DNA from 3 places in the Orrella dioscoreae genome. Region 1 is predicted to be linked to each of the others. Evidence: predicted binding sites of a transcription regulator. Region 1 holds the regulator's gene; each other region holds the start of a gene.
The links. Region 1 encodes sigma-54, which starts transcription at its own class of promoters, with help from an activator protein. Its sites were predicted from a motif close to TGGCANGNAANCTGCTTT; they were not measured.
Positions count from the first base shown of each region.

Region 2: a site for sigma-54 is predicted at 2,423-2,440, ahead of ODI_RS12910 (P-II family nitrogen regulator). Genes of this name have one in related genera too.
Region 3: a site for sigma-54 is predicted at 4,466-4,483, ahead of ODI_RS10580 (TorF family putative porin). Genes of this name have one in related genera too.

Region 1 covers NZ_LT907988.1:242,083-249,943, forward strand. Annotated here, with positions in the region: gene ODI_RS01165 (DSD1 family PLP-dependent enzyme) at 1-239, shown strand, start outside; gene leuA (2-isopropylmalate synthase) at 300-2,009, opposite strand; gene ODI_RS01175 (hypothetical protein) at 2,358-3,218, opposite strand; gene rpoN (RNA polymerase factor sigma-54) at 3,234-4,670, shown strand; gene ODI_RS01185 ((2Fe-2S)-binding protein) at 4,795-5,067, shown strand; gene bfr (bacterioferritin) at 5,441-5,920, shown strand; gene ODI_RS01195 (hypothetical protein) at 6,021-6,692, opposite strand; gene ODI_RS01200 (peptide chain release factor 3) at 6,758-7,861, opposite strand, start outside.
Region 2 covers NZ_LT907988.1:2,756,196-2,764,056, forward strand. Annotated here, with positions in the region: gene ODI_RS12895 (LysR family transcriptional regulator) at 1-404, shown strand, start outside; gene ODI_RS12900 (amino acid permease) at 448-1,827, shown strand; gene ODI_RS12905 (accessory factor UbiK family protein) at 1,901-2,188, opposite strand; gene ODI_RS12910 (P-II family nitrogen regulator) at 2,478-2,816, shown strand; gene ODI_RS12915 (ammonium transporter) at 2,847-4,079, shown strand; gene ODI_RS12920 (LysR substrate-binding domain-containing protein) at 4,233-5,123, opposite strand; gene ODI_RS12925 (alpha/beta fold hydrolase) at 5,228-6,124, shown strand; gene ampC (class C beta-lactamase) at 6,174-7,379, shown strand; gene ODI_RS22305 (AAA family ATPase) at 7,354-7,599, opposite strand; gene ODI_RS12940 (GNAT family N-acetyltransferase) at 7,596-7,861, opposite strand, start outside.
Region 3 covers NZ_LT907988.1:2,258,007-2,265,867, reverse strand. Annotated here, with positions in the region: gene argH (argininosuccinate lyase) at 1-1,362, shown strand, start outside; gene rlmD (23S rRNA (uracil(1939)-C(5))-methyltransferase RlmD) at 1,455-2,762, opposite strand; gene ODI_RS10585 (tautomerase family protein) at 2,990-3,376, shown strand; gene ODI_RS10580 (TorF family putative porin) at 3,603-4,370, opposite strand; gene ODI_RS10575 (hypothetical protein) at 4,696-5,268, opposite strand; gene ODI_RS10570 (3'-5' exonuclease) at 5,391-6,164, opposite strand; gene ODI_RS10565 (peptidoglycan DD-metalloendopeptidase family protein) at 6,161-7,054, opposite strand; gene ODI_RS10560 (protein-L-isoaspartate(D-aspartate) O-methyltransferase) at 7,072-7,861, opposite strand, start outside.

The sequences.
Region 1 (7,861 bases):
GCCTGCCGCGCGTGCTGGCGCCGGGATGGAAGGTGGCCAGCGTGTCGGACGAGCACACCGTCCTGGTCCCGGATCCGGCCGCGCCGGAAACGCCGCAGCCGCTGGCGGTGGGCCAGCGGCTGCGGGTCTTGCCGGGTCATTGCGATCCCACCGTCAACCTGCACGACTGGCTGGTGGCGATCCGCGGCGAACAGGTCGAGGCGGTCTGGCCGGTGGCGGCGCGCGGCGCATTGTTCTGACGCGCCGGCGGGCCGTCCGGCCCGTCACCCCGTCGTGCTGACGGGGTCAGGACGACCGGCTCACGCCGACTGCGCGGCCTCGGCCGGCATGGCGTCGACGCCGGCCTTCACATGGCGGTTGACCGCGCTCAGCACGGCCTGGAACGAGGCGGTGACGATGTCGCGGTGGATGCCCACGCCAAAACCCGTGGCCGAATCGCCCAGGCGCAACTCCACATAGGAGGCCGCGCGCGTGTCGGTGCCGGTGCCGATGGCGTGCTCGTGGTAATCCATGATGCGCACGGGCAGGCCCAGCGCATTCACGAACGCCGAGATCGCGCCGTCGCCTTCACCGCGCACCGTGCGCACCTGGCCGTCGTGCTCCAGGTCCACCTCGATGCTGAAGGTATGGCCTTCGGCGGCAGAGGGGTCGCCCACGATGCGGTGGCGCACCAGCTTCCACGGCGCGTGCTGTTTCAGGTACTCGTCCTGGAAGATGTCGTGCACGCTGGCGGCGGTGACTTCGCGGCCGGTCTCGTCGGTCACGCGCTGGATGGCGCGGCTGAACTCGATCTGCAGGCGGCGCGGCAACACCAGGCCGTGCTCCTGCTCGAGCAGGTACGACACCCCGCCCTTGCCCGACTGGCTGTTCACGCGGATGACGGCGTCATAGCTGCGGCCCAGGTCGGCCGGGTCGATGGGGAGGTACGGCACTTCCCACAGCGCATCGGCTTGCTGCTGCGACAGACCCTTCTTGATGGCGTCCTGGTGCGAACCCGAGAAGGCCGTGAAGACGAGGTCGCCCGCATAGGGGTGGCGCGGATGCACGGGCAACTGGTTGCAATACTCCGCGCAGCGGCGCACTTCGTCGATGTCCGAGAAGTCCAGGCCAGGATGCACGCCTTGCGTGTAGAGGTTCAAGGCCAGGGTCACCAGGTCGACGTTGCCGGTGCGCTCGCCGCTGCCGAAGAGGCAGCCTTCGATGCGGTCGGCGCCGGCCATCACGGCGAACTCGGCGGCGGCCACGGCGGTGCCGCGGTCATTATGCGGGTGCACGCTCAGCACGATGCTGTCGCGGCGCGCCAGGTTGCGGTGCATCCACTCGATCTGGTCCGCGTACAGGTTCGGGGTGGTGGCCTCGATCGTGGCGGGCAGGTTCAGGATGAGCTTCTTTTCCGGCGTGGCGTCCCATTCCTCGGCCACGGCATTGGATACGTCCAGCGCGAAATCGGGCTCGGTGGTGCTGAACACCTCGGGCGAGTATTGGTAGCCCCAGCGGGTCTGCGGATACTTGGCCATGTGCTGCTTGACCAGGCGCGTGCCGGTGACCGCGATGTTGCGGATCTCGTCGCGGCTCATGTTGAAGACGATCTTGCGGAAGGCGGGCGCGCAGGCGTTGTACAGGTGGATGATGGCCTGCCTGGCGCCGGCGGCGGCCTCGACCGTGCGGGAGATCAGGTCTTCGCGCGCCTGCGTCAGCACGATGATGGTGACGTCCTCGGGGATGCGGTTTTCGTCGATCAGGCGGCGCACGAAATCGAAGTCGGTCTGCGAGGCCGAGGGGAAACCCACCTCGATTTCCTTGAAGCCGATCTTCAGCAGCTGGTCGAAGAAGCGCAGCTTGCGCTCGACGCTCATCGGTTCGATCAAGGATTGGTTGCCGTCGCGCAGGTCCGTGCTCATCCAGATCGGCGGCGTCGTGATCCGGCGGCTGGGCCAGGTGCGCTCGGAGAAGTCGCGATCAAACGGAACGAAGGGTTTGTACTTCTGGATGGGGTTGGCAAGCATCATGCACCTCTGTGAACAGTGGGGCGGCCGGGTCGGTTGGGGTCACGGCCGTCCGTATGATTTCGCGCCGCCAGTGTAGGCGGCGTGCCCTGGCTTGGGCCAGGCGAGAATTCTGGACAGGAAAAAACCGTGTGGCGACAGGCTGCCGAACTGCCACGGAGCGCTAGGCTCGGCAACCGATCGCTAGTGCTAGCGCTAGGGCCAGGGAGGAGGACGCGACAAGGCCGACGGCCAGGCTGGAGCGCCCGGCAGCGGTGTTCAGAGAGGAGGTCTGAAGATCGGCCATAAGGCGATAGTCGAACACATTTGCGCCGCGCTGGCAAATTGCCATGTGCGCGGCGCTCCCTTTTTTCAGCGTTTCGGGCCGATGTCGCCCAGGCGGGGTTCGGTGCGCTGCGTCGTGGCGCGAGGCGCTTCGGGCTGTACGCGCGGCTCGGCGCGCAGCGTGGGTTCGGCGGGCGTGGTCCCGATGACGGGCTCGGCCTTCGCTGGCGAAGACGCGGGGGTGGGCGCCGGTGCCGGTTCCGCCTTGGGCGCGGGCGCGGCGGGACGGGGGGCAAAGACATCCTGACTGCGCGAGCGCGGCGCCAGGTCGCCCAGGGGCGGCTCGGCCGGCGCAGCGGGGGCGCCTGCCTTGCGCACGGCGGGGGCAGGCGCGGAGACCCCGGGTGCGGCAGGGGCCGTTTCCAGGGGCGGCAGGCGCAATGCCTCGGCCTGTTCGCGTGCCAGGTAGATCTTGCTGGCGCGGCCATGACGCATTTCGTCGCGCGCCAGTAGCAGGTCGCCCACGGTGATGGGGTCCTCACGGTCTCGCCAGGCCCAGCCCAGCACCATCCGGCCGTCGTCCGACAGGCCGTGGGCCAAGTCGCGCAGGGTGGGCAGGTCGACGGGCTGGGCGCGGCCAGCGGCAATGCTGCGTTCGTACCAGCCGCGCACCCCGAAGAAGACGGCCAGCGTGAACAGCACCACGACGACCCACCACAAATAAGGATTGATGCGGATCAGCAGGTCGACGGTCTGCTGGCCCAGCGGCGCCAGCGCCGTATAACGCATGCCGGCGCCGAAACCCAGGATGCGGGAGCAGATGAACAGCCACACAAGCGCCGCGATGACGATTACTATGGCGCGCCGGATGAGACGCGGCGTCGCCAAGCCCAGCAAGGTGCGGCTGAGGAGTCGGGCGTCTTCTTGGGAGCGATCTGCAGAGTTCATGCAAAATATTGTCTCATGACGCGCCATTCCTTAGAACTGCGACACAGTCAGCACCTCACGCTGACACCGCAACTGCAGCAATCCATCCGGATGCTGCAGCTGTCGGCGCTCGAGCTCGAAATGGAGATCGCGCAGGCGCTCACTGAAAACCCCATGCTCGAGCGCGAAGGCGAGCCGGGCGGCGATTCCGAAGGCGATGCCCCCGCCGAGGGCGACGCGGGTGACAGCGGCGCGGATTACGAGTCCGCCACGGTATCGCTGGAAGACGGCATGCGCGGCAGCGGTTCCAGCCAGAACGATGACGACGACCGCGCCTTTCCCGAGGCGGTGCGCGCCGAGACGCTGCGCGAGCACCTGCTCGGCCAGCTGTCGCTGACCCGCGTCAGCGACCGTGATGCGGCGCTGGTCGAGCTGCTCATCGACGAACTGGACGAGAACGGCTTCCTGGCCTCTTCGCTGGAAGAGATCCTGGGCTGGCTGCCCGCCGAACTGGAGTGCGACGAAGATGAGTTGCACGCCGCGCTCACGCTGCTGCGCTCCTTCGATCCCTCGGGGGTGGGGGCCTTCGACGTGGCCGACTGCCTGGTGCTGCAATTGCGCCACCCCGACCCGGAGCGCTTCCCCGAGGCTGCCGATCCGCAGGTGCTGGCGCTGGCCCGCAAGCTCTGTGCCGAGCATCTTCAGCTGCTGGCCGGTGGCAGCGCGGCCAAGCTGCGCGAGGCGCTGCACTGTGGCGACGAGGCCCTGCGCGCGGCCCATTCGCTCATCCTGCGCCTGGATCCGCGTCCGGGCCGCGCGTGGACCGTGCCCGCGGCCGATTACGCCGTGCCCGACGTCATCGTGCACAAGACGCGCAAAGGTTGGCAGGCCGTGCTGAACACCGCCGTCATGCCGCGCCTGCGCATCAACTCGGTCTATGCCCAGGTCCTGGCCAGCAACCGCAGCGGCGATCATTCCGCCTTGCAATCGCAGTTGCAGCAGGCGCGCTGGATGGTGCGCAACGTCGAACAGCGCTTCGACACCATCCTGCGGGTGTCGCAGGCCATCGTCGACCGCCAGTCCGAATTCTTCTCGCACGGCGCCGGCGCCATGCAGCCGCTGATCCTGAAGGACATCGCGGGCGAGCTCGGCTTGCACGAGTCCACGATCTCGCGCGCGACCACCCAGAAGTTCATGCTGACACCCTTCGGCACCATGGAGCTCAAGCGCTTCTTCGGCGCGGGGGTGGCCACGGAAGCGGGCGGCTCGGCGTCCGCCACCGCCGTGCAGGCGCAGATCCGCCAGATGGTGGCGGAAGAGTCCGCGGGCAAGCCGCTGTCGGACAACCAGATCATGCAGATGCTGGCCGATCGCGGCATCGTCATCGCACGCCGAACGGTCGCCAAATACCGTGAAGCGCTGCGCATCGCCCCGGCATCCGTGCGCAAGGCACAGGCCTCGCTGCGCACCTGATTTCCGCCTGATCCGCGCTTTCAGCGCGTCCCCCTTTTGACTGGAATCCAGCACTGCGGCGTGCCCGCCACGGCCGTTGCGCACGCGCTTGCTTTTCGTCTAGATATTTTCGATAATTATTCTCATGTACGTTTGTGTCTGCAACGCAGTGACCGAAAGCCAGGTCCACGCCAGCGTGGCCGCTGGGGCATCGTCGCTTGCTGATCTCCAGTTCGACCTTGGCGTGGCCACCTGCTGTGGCTGCTGCGCCGACACGGCCAGCGAATACCTGCCTGGCGGCACCGCCTGCGCCAACCGGGGCCACTGCGAGATGCAGCCGCCGGTCACCGCTGTCGCCCAGCCCGGCACCTTGGCCGCCAACGGCTACCCCGTCGTCAAGATCGCCCGCGCGGCCTGATTCCAGCCAGGCCTGTTGATTGTTGCGGCATCGCAACAATCCCATTTTCCGCTGTTCTCCCTCGTATTTCCCTCCGCAACGCCCGAGTTTTCGGCGTTTTCTTGCGCATTCCGCTTGATTTTCCGGCTTCAGGCCAGCTTATGGCCCGCATGAAACCGTGTGGGCGGTGTCGCTGCGTGGCGCAAACGTTCTTATTTTCATTCGCTCGACGGTTCCTGATTGCGCTAGCACGCCCTTTCACGACTTTCGCGCCAAGGGTAGTCAGTGCTTCGGAGCCGGTGTTAGTCTGCGTCCGTTGTCCGGCATCGGCGCCGTTGCGCCGGCCGCCAGGACAGGCCCTCCCGGCCTCGCACCCAGAAATCAGGAGTCCGTCATGAAAGGCGATAAAACCGTCATCCAGTACCTCAACAAGCAGCTCACCAACGAGCTGACGGCCATCAACCAGTATTTCCTGCATGCCCGCATGCTGAACCACTGGGGATTCAAGCGCCTGGGCAAGCATGAGTACGAGGAGTCCATCGGCGAAATGAAGCACGCCGACCGCCTGATCGAGCGCATTTTCATGCTGGACGGCCTGCCCAACCTGCAGGACCTGCACAAGCTGATGATCGGCGAAAACGTGCCCGAGCTGCTCTCCTGTGACCTGAAGCTGGAAACCGCTGCCCAGCAGACCGTCAAGGATGGCATCGCCCACTGTGAGTCGGTGCGTGACTACGTGTCGCGCGACCTGCTGCAGGACATCCTGGACGACACCGAAGAGCACATCGATTACCTCGAGACCCAGCTCGGCCTGGTCGAGCAGGTCGGCCTGCAGAACTACCTGCAAAGCCAGATGGAAACCGAGAGCGAGTAAGCGCGCGCCGCCAAGCGCTTGCGCGAACGAGAAAACGGCCCCGGAAGGGGCCGTTTTTCATGGGGGTGACGGGGCAGCGCCGCCCGGTGCCGCAATGCGCTCAGAACGAGCGGCGCGGGCAGCCGTCGACCTTGCCCCAGGCGTTGTTGGGGGCGCAGTACTTGTTGCGGGCGTTCCAGGCACAGGTGGGGCGTTCAAAGAAGCCCGTGTTGGCGCACTGGTCCATGGCCCGGCGGAATTCGCCTTCCCAGCCTGCGGCCGTGGCGGCCTGCTGGGGATTGTCCGGCGCAGCCTGGTTGGCCTGCGAGACGACGAAAGGCTGCGCGGGCTGCTGGCCGGACATCAGCGGCGCATGGCTGCCTTCGCCAGGGCGTGCGACGTCGATGGTGACGACATCCTGCGGGCCGGCGGGCAAGCCCCTGGAGGCCGAGGCCAGCTCACGCACTTCATTGGCGTTCAGGCGATTGCGCGAGATCAGGACGTCGGGATTGGTGGTGGTGTCGAACAGCGACACCGTGGGCACTTCCCACTTGGTGTCGGCGGGCTGGTCCGGCACGCCCAGGGTGCCATCCACGCGCGGCTGGGGCGGTTGGGCGGTATAGGGCTTGCCGTTGGCGTCCAGCACCACGCGGTCGGGATCGTTGTCGTCCTCGCCGGGGGCCGGCGCGGCGACGGGCGCGCGCGCGACCAGGTACTCGCCCAGCTGCATGCCGCCCAGGGCGGCGCCGCCTGCGGCCAGCAAGAGGATGAGGATCAGGAGACGCCAGGACATGAATCTATCTTCGTTGCGTGGATTACCGTGCTGCGGCGTGAGTGCCGATGCCAGCGCGCCGGCACTCAGGCCTTCTCGCCGAAGACGTGGCCGCCGTGCTCGCGCATGGCGTGGAAACGCACGTCGGGATAGAGGTCTTCGGCCACGCGCAATTGGGCCGAGGAAGTGGCCAGGAAGGCGGGTGCCTCCACCACATCATAGGCGATATGGGCAGCGTTCGCATCCATGAACTTGCGCAGCGCCTTGGGGTCGTCGGCGGTCAGCCAGCGCGCCATCGTATAGCGCGAGGGCAGCAGGCGCGCGTCGGCGTTGTACTCGGTTTTCAGCCGGTGGGCCACCACTTCGAACTGCAGTTGGCCGACGGCGCCCAACAACAGCTGGCCGCCGTGGGCAACCGGCTTGAACACCTGGATCGCGCCTTCCTCGCCCAACTGGGTGAGGCCGGTGCGCAACTGCTTGGTGCGCAGCGGGTCCTTCACTTCCACTTGCTGGAACAGTTCCGGGGCGAAGAAGGGCAGGCCGGTGAAGCGCAGGGCCTCGCCTTCGGTCAGCACGTCGCCCAGTTGCAGCACGCCGTGGTTGGGGATGCCGATGATGTCGCCGGCATAGGCCTCGTCCAGCAGGTCGCGGCGCTGCGACAGGAAGGACACCACGTTGTTCGGACGGATTTCCTTGCCGGTGCGGCTGACCTTCAGGCGCATGCCGCGTTCGAAGCGGCCGCCGGCCACGCGCACGAAGGCCACCCGGTCGCGGTGGGCGGGATCCATGTTGGCCTGGACCTTGAAGACGACGCCGGAGAAGCGCGGCTCTTCCGGGCGCACTTCGCGCTCCAGCGCGGCGCGCGGGCCGGGCGCGGGCGCCAGGTCCACCAGCGCGTCCAGCACTTCCTGCACGCCGAAGTTGTTGATGGCCGAGCCGAAGAACACCGGGGTCTGGCGGCCGGCCAGGAACGCTTGCGCGTCGAAGGCGGGCGCGGCAGCCTGGATCAGCTCGATCTCGTCGGAGGCCTTCTTGAAGTCGTCGCCATAACGCTCGGCGATGACGGGGTTGGCCAGTCCTTCGATGATGTCGCTGTCATCGTTGCGGCGTTCCTGGCCTGCGCGGAAGACGCGCATGCGGTCGCGCCGGATGTCGAAGACGCCGCCGAAGTTGCGGCCCATGCCCACCGG
Region 2 (7,861 bases), 2.3 Mb from region 1:
CACTGGATTTCGTGTGGACCGGTTCGGCCGAACAGATCGATGAGGCCCGCAGCTACAGCCCCGAAGACATCGCGGGCATGCCCCTGCTGAGGCAGTCCCGGGAATCCGGACTGAACCGCATCTATGACCTGTGGCTCAAGCCACACGTCTCGACCAACAACATCTTCACCATCAACAGCCTGATCGCCATGGCGGGACTGACGGCTGCCGGTTTCGGTATTTCCTGCCTGCCCCGCGACTACTTCAGCGACTGGATCCGCGACCGCAAGCTGCGGGTACTGCGCACCAGCATCACGCCCCCCCAGTCGGTCTACCATGCCACCTATCGCCAGGATGCCGATTCGGCGTTCTATCATGACCTGGCCAAGCTGGCTGAACGCTGCTGCGACTTCTCGAGCCACTGAAGCACGTGGCCCCATCCCCGGCAATGCGCCGCGCGAGGACCCCATGGAATCCCCCTCCTCCCACGCCACCACCCTCAACCGCGGCCTGAAGAACCGCCATATCCAGCTCATCGCCCTGGGCGGCGCCGTCGGCACCGGCCTCTTCCTGGGCGTGTCGCACACGATCCAGCTGGCGGGCCCCAGCATCCTGCTGGGCTATGCGCTGGGCGGCATGATCGCCTTCTTCATCATGCGGCAGCTGGGCGAGATGGTCGTGGAAGAGCCGGTGGCCGGCACGTTCAGCCATTTCGCCTATCGCTACTGGAGCGGCTTCGCCGGCTTCATGTCGGGCTGGAACTACTGGGCGCTGTACGTGCTGGTGGGCATGGCGGAACTCACCGCCATCGGCGTCTACATGCAGTACTGGTGGCCAGCGCTGCCTACCTGGACCTCGGCGGCCCTCTTCTTCATGCTGGTCAACGCCATCAACCTGGCCCACGTGCGCCTGTACGGCGAATTGGAATTCTGGTTTTCGCTGGTGAAGGTGGGCGCCATCCTGGGCATGATCGGCTTCGGGGCCTGGCTGCTGGCCAGCGGCACCGGCGGCCCGCAAGCCTCCATGGCGAACCTGTGGCAGCACGGCGGCTTCTTCCCCAACGGCGTCTCGGGCCTGGTGATGGCAATGGCCATCATCATGTTCTCGTTCGGAGGGCTGGAGCTGATCGGCATCACCGCCGCCGAGGCAGACCAGCCCGAGAAGAGCATTCCGCGCGCCACCAACCAGGTCATCGTGCGCATCCTGGTGTTCTACGTGGGCGCGCTGCTGGTGCTGCTGGCCTTGTATCCCTGGCAGAAGGTGGTGACGGGCGGCAGCCCCTTCGTGCTGATCTTCCACGAACTGAACAGCAATGCCGTGGCGACGGCGTTGAATGTCGTGATCCTGACGGCGGCGCTCTCCGTCTACAACAGTTGCGTCTACAGCAACAGCCGCATGCTGTATGGCCTCGCCAGGCAGGGCAACGCGCCCCGCTCCCTGCTCTGGGTGAACACGCGCGGCGTGCCCTTGCGGGCGCTGGGCCTGTCCTCGCTGGCGACCGGCACCTGCGTGCTCTTGAATTACCTGATGCCCGAAGGCGCGCTCGGCCTCCTGATGGCGCTGGTGGTGTCGGCGCTCGTGCTGAACTGGTTCATCATCAGCCTGACGCACCTGCGCTTCCGCGCCGCGAAGAGAAAGGAAGGCACGACCACGCGCTTTCCCAGCTGGGGCTATCCGCTCACCAATTACCTGTGCCTGGTGTTCCTGGCCGGCATCCTGGTCATCATGCTGTTCACGCCTGGCGTGCGCGTTTCGGTGCTGCTGATCCCGCCCTGGATCCTGCTGCTTGCGCTGGCCTATCGCTACAAGACACGCAAGGCGGCGGCGAACGTGCCTGCCAGTCCCTGACGCGCTGGCGGCCCATGTGCCCCAAGCAAAAGCCCCGCATGCGGGGCTTTTGCTTGACTGCCGGTGACGCGGCTCAGAGACCGGGGCGCTCGGCCTGGGTCTGGGCAGCGCCCGGCTTGTCCAGCGCATCCAACCGCGCTTCCAGGGCACGCAACTGGGCTTCCAGCGCGTCCGCGCGGGCCCGGGTGCGGGTCAGCAGGTCGGCCTGGATCTCGAACTCGTCGCGCGTGACCAGGTCGAGCTTGGCGAAAGTCTGCGACACGAGCGAGCGCACGTTGCGTTCGATGTCGGCCGCGGGGCTGCGGGCGATGAGATCGGAAATGTTCTTCTGGAGATCGTCCAGCCATTGCGTGCGGTTCATGACGTGTCCTCTCTGGTGTGGATCGTTGACGACAGTGTAGAGCCTCGCGCCAGGCTTGTCCCTGACCGCGCCTGATCGGCCCCCAGGCACACGCGCGCCGCTTTTCCGCACGCACCATCACGCGCACCGGCTTGCGCACCAGACAGGTGCCCCGCACCACCATGAAGCACCAATCCAGTGCATTTCCTGCGCCATCCCCGGCCTTTCTGTGTCTTGCTGTGACGAACCTGGAGCTGGCACGCCATTTGCTTAGGTGTGTAGGCCAACGCGCAACCACAGAGGAAAAGCCATGAAACTCATCATCGCCATCATCAAGCCCTTCAAGCTGGACGAAGTGCGGGTGGCCCTGTCCGGGATCGGGGTCCAAGGACTGACCGTGACCGAGGTCAAGGGCTTCGGCCGCCAGAAAGGCCACACCGAGCTCTACCGCGGCGCCGAATACGCCGTGGACTTCCTGCCCAAGCTGCGGGTCGAGGCTGCGGTGCCCGACGCGCTCGTGGAGCAGGCTGTCGAGACCATCGAAGCTGCCGCGCGCACGGGCAAGATCGGCGATGGCAAGATTTTCGTGGCGCCCCTCGAGCAAGTTATCCGCATCCGCACCGGCGAAGCCGGCGAAGCGGCACTGTGATCCATTCGACATAATCCTCGGAGCAAGAACATGAATAACGCAGATGTCGCATGGTTGAGCACGTCGACCGTGCTCGTGCTGTTGATGGTCGTTCCCGGCCTCGCGCTTTTCTACGGCGGCCTCGTGCGGTCCAAGAACATGCTGTCGGTGCTGATGCAGGTCATCGCCACTTTCAGCCTGGCCGTGGTCCTGTGGTTCGTCTACGGCTACTCGCTGGCCTTCACCGACGGCAACGCCTTCTTCGGCGGCTTCTCGCGCCTGTTCCTCTCGGGCGTCTTCACGCCGCCTGACGTGTTCCCGCTCTCGGGCACCGTGCCGGAAATCCTGTTCGCCGCCTTCCAGGCTACGTTCGCCGGCATCACCTGCGCCCTGATCGTGGGCAGCTTCGCCGAACGCGCCCGTTTCTCGGCCGTGCTGGTCTTCACCTTCATCTGGTTCACGTTCGCCTACGTGCCCATTGCCCACATGGTCTGGTACGGCGGTGACAACCCCGGCCTCCTGTTCGCCGCGGGCGCCCTGGACTTCGCAGGCGGCACGGTCGTGCACATCAACGCCGGTATCGCTGGCCTGGTGGGCGCCTACGTGATCGGCAAGCGCCTGGGTTATGGCCGCGAAGCCATGCAGCCGCACAACCTGCCCATGACCTTCATCGGCGCCACGCTGCTGTGGGTGGGCTGGTTCGGCTTCAACGCGGGTTCGGCCCTGTCGGCCAACGGCGTCGCCACCCTCGCCTTCTTCAACACGCTGATCGCCACTGCAGGCGCCGTGCTGGCCTGGGTCTTCACCGAGTGGGCCATCAAGGGCAAGCCGTCGATCCTGGGCGCCGCCTCGGGCGCCGTGGCCGGCCTGGTCGGCATCACCCCGGGCGCTGGCCTGGTGGGTCCGGTCGGCGCGCTGATCATCGGCATCGCCGCCGGCGCCATCTGCGTGTGGGGCGTGAACGGCCTGAAGCGCCTGCTGAAGGCAGATGACTCGCTGGACGTGTTCGGTGTGCACGGCGTGGGTGGCATCGTCGGCGCCCTGCTGACCGGCGTGTTCAACGCCCAGGCCTTCGGCGGCCCCGGCCTGGAAAGCATCGGCGCCATCCCCGGCCAACTGTGGATCCAGCTCGAAGGCATCCTGCTCACCATCGTGTGGTCCGGCATCGTCGCCTTCATCGCCTACAAGATCGCCGACATGGTCTGCGGCCTGCGTGTGCCGGAAGACGTCGAACGTGAAGGCCTGGACATCAACTCGCACGGCGAGTCGGCCTACCACAGCTAAGCAACGCAAGCAGTGTCATCCAGATAAGCCCGGCGGGCGGGACATCCCGCCCGATCAGAGGCCCCCAGGGGGAAACGGCCCGCAGCCTTGCGGGCCGTTTTTTTTATATCGCCAAAGACTGCCCGGCAAGGGCGCCCGTGCCCGCATCGGCCGCTACCCGTGCGCGGCGAACCGGCGCTGACCCGCTCGCCTGGCAGCTTCTATCAATGCCGCGCCAGCCGCGCCGCCCCTGCCGGCAAACGCATAGAAGCGCGCCGCCGGCAGATCGGGCAGGCCCTCCTCGCTGCCCAGGACACGCAGGCCTTCGCCGCGCTGGCTGTCGGCGACGACCGTGACGGCAAAGCCCGCACGCGCCGCCGACAGGCATCCGGCCATGCTGCTGCTCTCGAAGACGATGCGCCAGCTGCGATCCGTCTGCCCCAGCGCCATGATGGCCGACTCACGGTACACGCACGGCTCGGGAAAGACGGCCAGCGGCAGCGGCCCGCCGGCCGCCAGGGGCTGATCCGCCGCATACGCCCAGACCAGGGGCTCTTCCCACAGCAGCGTGCCGCTGCCTTCGTTGCGGCTGCACTGCTTGCCGAAGACGAGATCCAGCCTGCCGCGTTCCTGCTGGCGCAGCAGATCGGCGGTGATGCCGACCTTCAGCTCGACCGTGGCATCGGGGTGCCATTGCCGGAAGCGTTGCAGCACCTGGGGCAGCCACGCGCCCGCGAAGTCTTCCGACGCGCCGATGCGCAGGCGCCCGCGCAACGGCGTGCCCCGCAGCTTGGCACGGGCCTCGCGTTCCAGATCAAGGATGTTGCGGCCGTAGGCATACAAGGTGTCGCCGGCCTGCGTCAGTGCGAGCCGGCGCGTGGTGCGCGCCAGCAGGCTGGCGCCGGCGATCTGTTCCAGGCGGCGCATATGCCCGCTGACGGCGGAAGGCGTCAGCGCCAGCCGCTCGGCGGCGGTGGCGAAACTGCCGCTGTCCACGATTTCCAGAAAGGTGCGCAGCAGCGCCGTTTCCAGCGGCGGGCCGTCGGCGGAAGAGGAAGTATCCATGCCGACATTCAACGCGAAAAATCATTAATTGTGAATGATTATTTTCCAATCGAACGGAGTCGTCCCGCTATGCTGGGGCCATGTTCACGAAGGGAGGCAAGCCCGTGCACGACTACCGCTACGCATCGACCGACAGGCTCGACATCGCCTATCTGGAATGGAATCCGCAAGGCAGCCGGACCGCCTTCCTGCTGCACGGCTGGCCGGACAGCCCCGCGTGCTGGAAGGCCGTGGCGCCGCTCCTGGCCGAGGCCGGCTACCGCGTGCTGGCGCCCGCGCTACGCGGCTTCGCGCCGACCCGGTTCCGTGATGCCGGCACGCCGCGCAGCGGCCAGTTGTCCGCGCTGGGCCGTGACGTGCTCGACTTTATCGATGCGCTGGGACTGGAACCCCCGACGCTGGTCGGCCACGATTGGGGCGCGCGGGCCGCGGCCAATGCCTGCGGCCTGTGCCCCGGCGCCGCGTCGCGCCTGGTGATGCTGTCGGTCGGCTACGGCACCAACGATCCGGACCAGCCGCTGGCGCTGCCGCAGGCGCGCAACTACTGGTATCACTGGTACATGGCCACGCCGCGCGGCGCCCGCGTGCTGCGGGATGAGCGCACGGCATTCACCCGCCTGATGTGGGACACCTGGGCCCCCAACGGCTGGTACGACCCGGCCGATTTCGACGAAGCGGCGCGCGCTTTCCAGGGAGAGGACTGGCCCGCGATCGTGCTGCATTCCTATCGCCACCGCTGGGGCTTTGCCGAGGGCGATCCGGCCTATGCCGAGGACGAGGCGCGCCTGCACCCGGCGCCGGTGCTGTCCGTGCCGACGCTGGTGCTGCATGGCGGCGCCGACACATGCAATCATCCCGACAGCTCCAAAGGCCGGGAGGCGTTCTTCCAGGGCGGCTACGCGCGCCAGGTGCTCGAGGGCGTGGGGCATTTCCCGCAGCGGGAGGCGCCGCGTGCCGTTGCCGAGGCCATCCTGCGGTTCTGCGTGGGCGGGCCGGCGTGAGCACGTGGCCCGCGTCCCGGGCGCGGGGTGAGCGGGTTATAAAACGCGGATGAAACCCAACAAGACTCCGCTTGCGGCGCTGGCCGCGGCCGTCGCCCTGCTCTTGCCCGCCCACCCGGCCGACGCCGCGGCGCCCGTCGCGCAACCCTCCCTGCACGCCGCCATCGGCAACGTGATCCGGCCGCTCATGGCGGCCAACGACATCCCCGGCATGGCGGTGGCCGTCAGCATCGACGGACGGCGCCACGTGTATGCCTACGGCTTCGCATCGAAGGCCGGCGGACTGCCGGTGGACGCCCGCACCCTGTTCGAGATCGGATCCGTCAGCAAGGTATTCACCGGCACCCTGGGCGCCTGGATGGCGGCACGCGGCAAGATTGCGCTCTCGGACTCGGCCCAGCGGCACTGGCCCGCGCTTGCCGGCGCCCCCATCGGCCAGGCCACCCTGCTCGACCTGGCCACCTACGCGGCGGGCGGCCTGCCCTTGCAGATCCCCGATGCGGTACGGGACGACGCGCAACTGCTGGCCTATTTCAGGAACTGGCAACCCGACTTCCCTGCCGGCACGCAACGCCTGTATTCCAATCCCAGCATCGGGCTGTTCGGCCGCCTTGCGGCGCAAGGCGGCAATGCCCGCTTCGACACGCTGATGACGCATTCGCTGCTCCCGGCGCTGGGCCTGCGAGACACGTTCCTGCGCGTGCCGGAACAGGACATGGGCCGCTACGCCGTGGGCGTGGCGCAGGATGCCCCGCGGGTACGCGTCTCGCCGGGTGCGCTGGATGCCGAGGCCTATGGCATCAAGACCACCGCGGGCGACCTGATCCGCCTGGTTCAACTGAGCATGGATGCGTCGGCGCTGGATCCCGCGCTGCGCCAGGCCCTGGCCATGACCCAGACGGGCTATTACCGCTACGGTGCAGTCCTGCAGGGCCTGGGCTGGGAGATCCATGACGCGCCGGTCACGCGGGACAAGGTGCTGGCGGGCAATACCGCGGCCATCGCCCTGGAACCCCAGGCCGTTGCGCGGATCGACCCGCCGCAAGCGCCGGCACCGGATCGCTACGTCAACAAGACGGGCTCGACCCGGGGGTTTGGCGCCTATGTAGCGTTCCTGCCCACGCAGAGAATCGGCGTCGTGTTGCTGGCCAACCGGAACTATCCCGTCCCGCAGCGCATCGAGGCCGCGTGGGCGATCCTGCAAGCCATCCAGGCGTCCCGTCCAGCCGCTACGCCCGCAACGCCGACAAAATGAAATCGGCGCGTGCCTGCACGCTGTCACGAGGCACGTCCGACGCCGCATAGCCCAGCGCCGGATAAACCCGGCACAGCCGGGCGTAATCTTGCACGGCGGCATCGACCACGGCATGGCCTCTTCGCGCCAGCTCGGCTAGCAGCGTGGATTTCCCGCCGCCCGAACAGCCCGTGACCACGACATGCCGCGACGCAGTCATGAGGCCTGCGCCGTCAGTCATGCGGCAGGCCGCGCACGTTGGAAATCCTCGGCCAGCAGCCCGTACAGGGCAGAATCCGAGATCTCTCCGTCCACGACCCAGCGCTCGCGCAGCAAGCCTTCCTGCTGGAAGCCCAGGCGCAGCAGCAGCTTGGCGCTGGCGGCATTGCGAGGGTCGATCTCGGCCTCCAGGCGACGCAAGCCTCGCACGGTGAAGAGATGCCTGATGAAGCCATCCAGCGCTTCCGTCATATAGCCCTTGCCTTGGGCCGACGCCGCCAGGT
Region 3 (7,861 bases), 2.0 Mb from region 1:
GCCTGGTCCGCCCGGTTCTCGGAACCGGTATCCGATCTCGTCAAGCGCTATACGGCCTCGGTCGACTTCGACAAGCGCCTGGCCCGCTTCGACATCCAGGGCTCGCTCGCCCACGCCGAGATGCTGTCCGCAGTGGGGGTGATCTCGGCCCAGGACCGCGCCGACATCGAGCGCGGCATGACCCAGATCCTGGGCGAAATCGAGCGCGGCGAGTTCCAGTGGCTGCTGGACCTGGAAGACGTGCACCTGAACATCGAGAAGCGCCTGGTGGAACTGGTCGGCGACGCCGGCAAGCGCCTGCACACAGGCCGTTCGCGCAATGACCAGGTGGCCACCGACATCCGCCTGTGGCTGCGCGCCGAGATCGACACCGCCATCGACCTGCTGGGCCAACTGCGCCGCGCGCTGGCCCAGGTGGCGCTGACCCATGCCGACACCATCCTGCCGGGCTTCACGCACCTGCAGGTGGCCCAACCCGTCACCTTCGGCCATCACCTGCTGGCCTATGCCGAGATGTTCGGCCGCGACGCCGAGCGCCTGGCGGACTGCCGCAAGCGCGTGAACCGCCTGCCGCTGGGCGCCGCCGCGCTGGCCGGCACCAGCTACCCCATCGACCGCGAGCGCGTGGCCGCGACGCTGTCCTTCGACGGCGTATGCCGCAACTCGCTGGACGCCGTGTCCGACCGTGACTTCGCCATCGAGTTCTGCGCCGCCAGCGCGCTGATCATGACGCACGTGTCGCGCCTGTCGGAAGAACTGGTGCTGTGGATGAGCCCGCGCGTGGGCTTCATCGACCTGGCCGACCGCTACTGCACCGGCAGTTCGATCATGCCGCAGAAGAAGAACCCCGACGTGCCCGAGCTGGCGCGCGGCAAGACCGGCCGCGTGAACGGCCACCTGGTGGCGCTGCTGACCCTGATGAAAGGCCAGCCGCTGGCCTACAACAAGGACAACCAGGAAGACAAGGAAGGCCTTTTCGACACCGCCGACACCATCCGCGACACGCTCACGATCTTCGTGGACATGGCCGCCGGCATCACGGTGAAGCAGGACGCCATGCGCGCGGCCGCCCGCCAGGGTTTCGCCACCGCCACCGACCTGGCCGACTACCTGGTCAAGCGTGGCCTGCCCTTCCGCGACGCCCACGAAACCGTGGCGCATGCCGTGCGGGCCTGCGAGGAACGCGGCTGCGACCTGGCGGACCTGAGCACCGCTGAATTGCAGGCCTTCCACCCGTCCATCGAGGACGACATCCACCAGGTCCTGACGCTGGAAGGCTCGGTGGCGTCGCGCTCGCACATCGGCGGCACCGCCCCCGAGCGCGTGCGCATCGAGGCGCAGCGCATCCTGGACGGGGCCTGATCACGGCCTTGAACACACATCGCGCAACGTAAAAAGGGCAGCCCCGCGGGGCTGCCCTTTTTACTGCGCCTGACCAGGCCGGCCAGCAAGCCTTACTCGAACACCGCGATCGACTCCACGTGCCCGGTATGCGGGAACATGTTGACCACGCCCGCGCTGCGCAGTTTGTAGCCGCCTTCGTGCACGAGGATGGCCGCGTCACGCGCCAGCGTGGACGGGCTACAGGACACATAGACGATGCGGCGCGGCCGCTCTTCCGGCGCCAGCAGCGCCAGCGCCTGCGACACGGCATGGGCACCCTCACGGGGCGGGTCGATCAGCATGCGGTCGAAGTGGCCCAGGTCGCGCAGCCATTGCACATCCACCTCGAAGAGGTTCAGCGTGGCAAAACGCGTGCGGCCATCCAGGCCGTGACGCGCCGCGGCTTCCAGCGCGCGATCGGTCAGGGTCTTGCTGCCTTCGATGCCGACGACCTCGCGGGCCTGCGTGGCCAGCGGCAGCGTGAAGTTGCCCAGGCCGCAAAAGAGATCCGCCACGCGGTCTTCAGGCTGCACGTCCAGCAGGGTCAGCGCGCGCGAGACCAGCGCCTGGTTGATGTAGGGATTGACCTGCGTGAAGTCGGTGGGCCGGTACGGCATGCGCAGGCCGAACTCGGGCAGGCGATAGGACAGGATGTCGTCGTCGGCCGGATCCAGCGGCTTGACCGTCTCGGGGCCCTTCGATTGCAGCCACCACGAGATGCCGTGCTCGGCCGCGAAAGCGCGCAGCTTGGCGATGTCGTCGTCCGTCAGCGGCTCCAGGTGGCGCAGCACCAGCACCACGGCGGCATCGCCCACGGCGACCTCGATCTGCGGCATGCGTTGCGGCGCCGACATGACCGTGATGAGCGCGCGCAGCGGCATCAGCAGCGCCGCCACCTTGGGCGGCAGCACATGACAGGTCCGCATGTCGGCAACATAGCTGCTCTTGCGCTCGTGGAAGCCCACCAGCACGCCGCCCTTCTTGGGCACCACGCGCACCGACAGGCGGGCGCGGAAGCGATAGCCCCAGGTGGGACCGTGCAGCGGCGGCAGCATGCGCGCGGGCGAGAGGTTGCCCACATGCTGGAAGCAGTCTTCCAGCGCGCGCTGCTTGATGGCGACCTGGGCGGTGGGCTCCAGGTGCTGCATGGCACAGCCGCCACAGACGCCGAAATGCGGGCAGCGCGGTTCGACGCGCTGCGACGAGGCGCGGCGCACGGTGTCCACGCGGGCGATTTCGTACGAAGGCTTGCGGCGCACGGTGGTGGCCGTCACGCGTTCGCCGGGCAAGGCGCCTTCGACGAAGATGACCTTGCCGTCACGGCGGGCGATGCCCCGGGCCTCGAGGTCCAGGGATTCGATGCTGAGGAGTTCTTCCACGGGTGTTAAGTCGCGTCGCGGACGCGATCCAGAAATCGGGCAAAGCGGGCATTGTAGAAGAAGCCGGGGCAGGTCTCACATGGCCATGCTTCCCGGGGGGCACCGGGGCGGCGCAGCAGCCAGTCCCGGAACAGGCTAGCCAGGGCTTGCCCGCCGACGCAGCCGTGATCACAATGGCCAGGATCGGGTACTGGCGGGAGGCCGCCCGAACAACGGAAAGGAAACCCATGCCTGCCACCAGGATAGACACCCGACGGGGATGGATCGGCGAACGACGCCTGGCCGTCATCGAAGCCGTCCAGCGCGCGCTCCAGCAAGGCTTGAAGATCCCGGACGACGATCGCTGCATCAGCCTGGCTGAACATGACGCCGATGCCATGATCGTTCCCCGGGGCAAGGGGCCGGCCTACTCGGTCATCGAGATCAAGCTCTTCTCCGGGCGCTCGACCGAGGCCAAACGGCGCTTGTATGCCGCCATGACGGACGAGCTGTCGGCCCTGGGCGTGCCGAAGCACGACATCAAGATCATTCTTGTCGAAATCGACCCCGTGAACTGGGGGCTCAGGGGATTGCCCGCCAGCGACATCGATCTCGGTTTCAAGATAGACGTGTGAGCGAACGCCCCGGCTGCATCGCGGCCCGGCGACAAAAACCCCACGCCGCGCCTTCGGCTTGCTGCCCCCCGAGGGGGCCGCTTTTTGGCTTGGGACGGCCCGGCAACAAAAAAAAGCGGGCTGCCCGAAGACAGCCCGCTCCGCCTGGTGGAAGGAAAAACCGGCACCCCTACCGGCCCTTCCCCCACCGGGCTATCGCCTGGAGGCGAGGTGAAACCTTGTGCGCCTAGAAGGCGCGCGAGACCGAGAGCACGGCGCCCAGGCGGCCCGACTCCTTGCCCTTCTTGGTCGGCAACCAGTTGTCGTCGGTGGCGCCCACGGCAGCCAGGCCCACCACCCAGCCGTTCAGGTCCTTGGTGACGCCCAGCTTGTAGTCCACGTAGTGGCCGATGCTATCGCCGTTCATGTCGACCTGGTTCTTGAGCTTCTGGTAGCCCACGTGCGCACCCAGGCCCCAGCCGTTGCCCAGGTCGAAGTTGGCGGCGGCATCCAGGTACCAGGTGCCCTTGCTGTCAGGCGTGTTGAAGAAGTCGGTGGGGGTGTAGGAATACTTCAGGCTGAAGACGTCGTAGCTGAAGCCCACGTACAGGTCGGTGTTCTTGAAGTTGCCGCCCTTGCCATCGATGGGCGTGGTGTCCGAGCCGGGGTACCAGTACTGCAGCACGCCGACGTCCAGCCCCAGCCCGCCGCCCAGTTCGCCGCGCCAGCCGCCGTAGAAGTCCATTTCCAGGTTGGCTTCATTGAACACGTTGTCGGCGACGTTGGAGTTCCAGTTGCCGACATAGAAACCCGAGGTGTGGGCGATGTCGAAACCGGCCTGCACGGCGGGACGGAAATTGGTCTGCGAATAGCCACGGAAACGGTAGTCATTGGCAATCGTTGCGTTGCCGGTCAAGCTGAAGCCCGAGCCCAGGTCGGTCTCGGCAAGGCTGGGCGCAGCAAAACCCGCGGCCAGAACGGCGGTGAGCGAGGAGGCAAGCAGCGTCTTCTTCATGATGGGTTCCTGGATGGCAGGGAAAAGGCAAAAGGGAGTTTTCCGCCCCGCCCGCTACCGGCGGATCTGCCGGTGTGATGGGGTTCAACTTTGCTTAAGCACGTTTCGTGCCAACCTGGAACGCAGGGTCTGTCATCGCTGGTAATACTCTGCGCCGACCTGACACGCCAGGGTTCCAGCACCACCGTGGTGCGCAGCGCTGGCGCGCACGCGGCTGCACGCTTCAAAATGGGGAAAACAACAGGGCGGCGCACCGCAATGCTTCGGTGCGCCGCCCAGACGGGACAAGCGGGATCCGGCGGAATTGCCGGCAATCAGTCGGGCATCAGCCCTGGTTGGCGGGCGCGCGGCGCTTGCCGTGCTCGGCGTGGCGCTGCTTCACGAACTCGGTCACCTTGCCTTGCTGCGTGGCATCCAGGCTGTCCCAGAGGGCAAGCCACTGCTTCTGGACGCCTTCGGCCTGCGCGCGGAACTTGTCGCGCTGCGACTCGCGCGCCTGGACCAGCGCACGCGGATCGAGCTTGCCGGCCTGCAGTTGCGCATCCAGTGTGGCACGGCCGGCCTGGCGGTCTTCGCGCATGGCCTGGTGCAAGGTGCGCTGGGCATCACGCGCCTCGGTCAGATGCTTCTGTTGCGCATCGTTCAGCGCCAAGCCATCCAGGACGGGCTTGGGCACCGGGCCCAGGCCAGGAATCCAGGCGGCGTCGCGGTGCTGCTTGCCAGCGTGGTGGCGGCCTTCCTTGCCGGGTTTGCCTGCCTTGCCATCATGGCGCGATGCCTCGGCCGACGTGGCTTTGGTTTGCGTGGCGGGGGCAGCATCGGTCGCGGCCAAGGCCGAGCCGGAGAACGCGGCGGCCACGGCCAGGGTCAGGCCAGCGAGGGTTGCGGATCGGTTCATGGCGTCACTCCTTGTGTGTTAGGACGTGAACGCATTGTGGGCGCGGGGCGATTTCGCTTGGATTACGCGAAAAGCGAGAATGCTTCAGGCGATTACGCCCTGCCCCGCGCTGTCTGGCGCCTTCATGCCCAGGCGGCCAGGTATTCCTTCCAGTGCGGCGCATCGCTGGCGGCCAGCGTATCGCGCACCAGCGCGATCTCGGCGTCATAGGCCTGCTGGTCGAGTTCGCCGCGCAGGAAGCGGAAGCGGCAATACACCAGCCAGGTGTTGACGACGTCGGTCTCGCAGTAGGCTCGCACCTCGTCGGCGCGGCCATCGTTCCATGCCGGCCAGACCTGGCTGCCGTCCATGCCCAGCTTGCCGGGGAAGCCGCAGAGCTTGGCCAGCTGGTCCAGCGGCGCATTGGCGCGGCCGTTGTACTTGGCCAGCAGGTCCATCAGGTCGATGTGCCGGTTGTGATAGCGCGAGATGTAGTTGTTGTAGCGGAAGTCCCGGTCGTCATCGCCCGTGTCCCAATACCGGGGCGCGGGCACGCCGTGGATGAGGCTGCGGTAGTGCAGCACGGGCAGGTCGAAGCCCGACCCGTTCCAGCTGACCAGCCGCGGCGTGTAGCGCTCGATGGTCTTGAAGAAACCCGAGATCAGCGTGGATTCGGGATCGCCGGGCTGGCCCAGCGTGCGCACGCGAAAGCCCTGGTCGTCGCGGAAGACGCAACCGATGACGGCGATCTTCTGCAGGTGCAGCGGCAGGAAGTCGCTGCCCGTGGCTTCGCGGCGCGCCGCGAAGGCGCGTTCGGCAACCTCCAGGTCAGGGACGTCGTCGCCCCAGTCGTGCAGCTTGCGCAGCCCTTCGACGTCGGGCAGCGTCTCCAGGTCGAAGACCAGCGTCGGGGTCATCGCGGCGGCAGGTAGCGCAGCGGGTCGACCGGCGTGCCCTGGCGGCGCACTTCGAAGTGCAGGCGCGGCGAGGTGGTGTCGGTCTGGCCCATTTCGGCGATCTTGGCGCCGCGCTTCACATCCTGGCCGCTCTTGACCAGCAGCGAGCGGTTGTGCGCATACGCGGTGATGAAGCCGTTCTGGTGATTGATGATGATCAGCTCACCCAGGCCGCGCACGCCATTGCCGCTGTACATGACCTTGCCGTCGGCGGCCGCCGTGACCGGGTCGCCCGGCTTGCCGGCGATGTCGATGCCCTTGGTGGTGGCGCTGAAGTTCTGGATGATCTGGCCCGATGCGGGCCAGGCCCAGTTGACGAGCGAGGCATCCGCCGCGCGCGGCGCAGGCTTGGCGGGTTCGGACGCAGGCGTGGCCGTGGCCGGCTGCGCCGGCTGCTCCGTGGCGGCAGGCGCCTCGCCCACGGGCTCGAGCGGGCGGCTTTCGATCTTGCCCGGCGCGGTGGACGCCGCGCCGACCTGCGTGGCGCCCGTGCCGGGCCGAGGCGCCGAGCCGCCGCTGGACAGTTGCAGCACCTGGCCGATGCGCAGGTGATTGCGGTCGGCGATGTTGTTCCAGCGGGCCAGGTCGTCGACGCTGACATTGTTGTTGCGCGCGATCTGGTTGAGCGTGTCGCGCGGCTTGACCACATAGGTGGCGCCCGATGAGGGCGGGGCCTGCGTTTCCGTGGGGGCCTGCTGCTTGGTGATGTCCACCACGGGCGCGCGTTGCTGCGAGGCGCAGCCTGCAAGCAGCATCACGCCGGCCATCAAGGCCAGCAGACCGGGGCGGCCAGACAGGGCCGCGCCACGGGAAACCAAGGATCCGGTCAGTTGAGACTGCCCGACGAGCATACGATTCTCCTGTTTGCTCATGATTGTATTCCGGCCCGCAGGGGCACGAATCTGACGGCTTCCAATTCCGTGCGTTTCCAGGTGGAAACGTCCGTCCGTTCTATCAGCACCAGGCGTTGTTGCACCGTGCCTTCGGGCGCGATGAGACGGCCGCCCACGGCCAGTTGTTCCAACAGCGCCCTGGGAATTTCGATGCCTGCGGCCGCCACAACGATAGCATCGAACGGCGCGGCCCCGGGCACGCCCGCCATGCCGTCTCCAAAAGAGAGTTTTACCCGGTGCAGACGCAGCCGGCGCAGGCGGTCGCGCGTGCCGTCATAGAGCCCGCGCACGCGCTCGATGGCATAGACCTCGCGTATCAGCTGGGCCAGCACGGCGGCCTGGTAGCCGCAACCCGCGCCGACCTCCAGCACGCGCTGCGGCGCGCGGTCGCGCAGGACCGCGCTGATCATGTGGGCCACGACCCACGGCTGGGAGATCGTCTGGCCGAAGCCGATGGGCAGCGCCGCGTCTTCGTAGGCACGGCTGGCCAGCGCCTCGTCGACGAAATGATGGCGCGGCACGGCCATCATGGCGTTCAGCACACGCTCGTCGGCAATGCCTTGCTGGCGCAGGCGCTGGACCATGGCCGCGCGCATGCGGTCGGAATTCAGGCCCAGGTTGCCGGGCATGCCCTGCACCGACACCGAAGGCGGCACGGCCGCGGGACGACCCGTGGCCGGCGCCAGGATGCGGGTGTTGCTGTTGCTGGTCGTGATGCCGCGCGCGGGGCTGGCCACCGGCGCATTGCGCGGGCCGATGCCGATG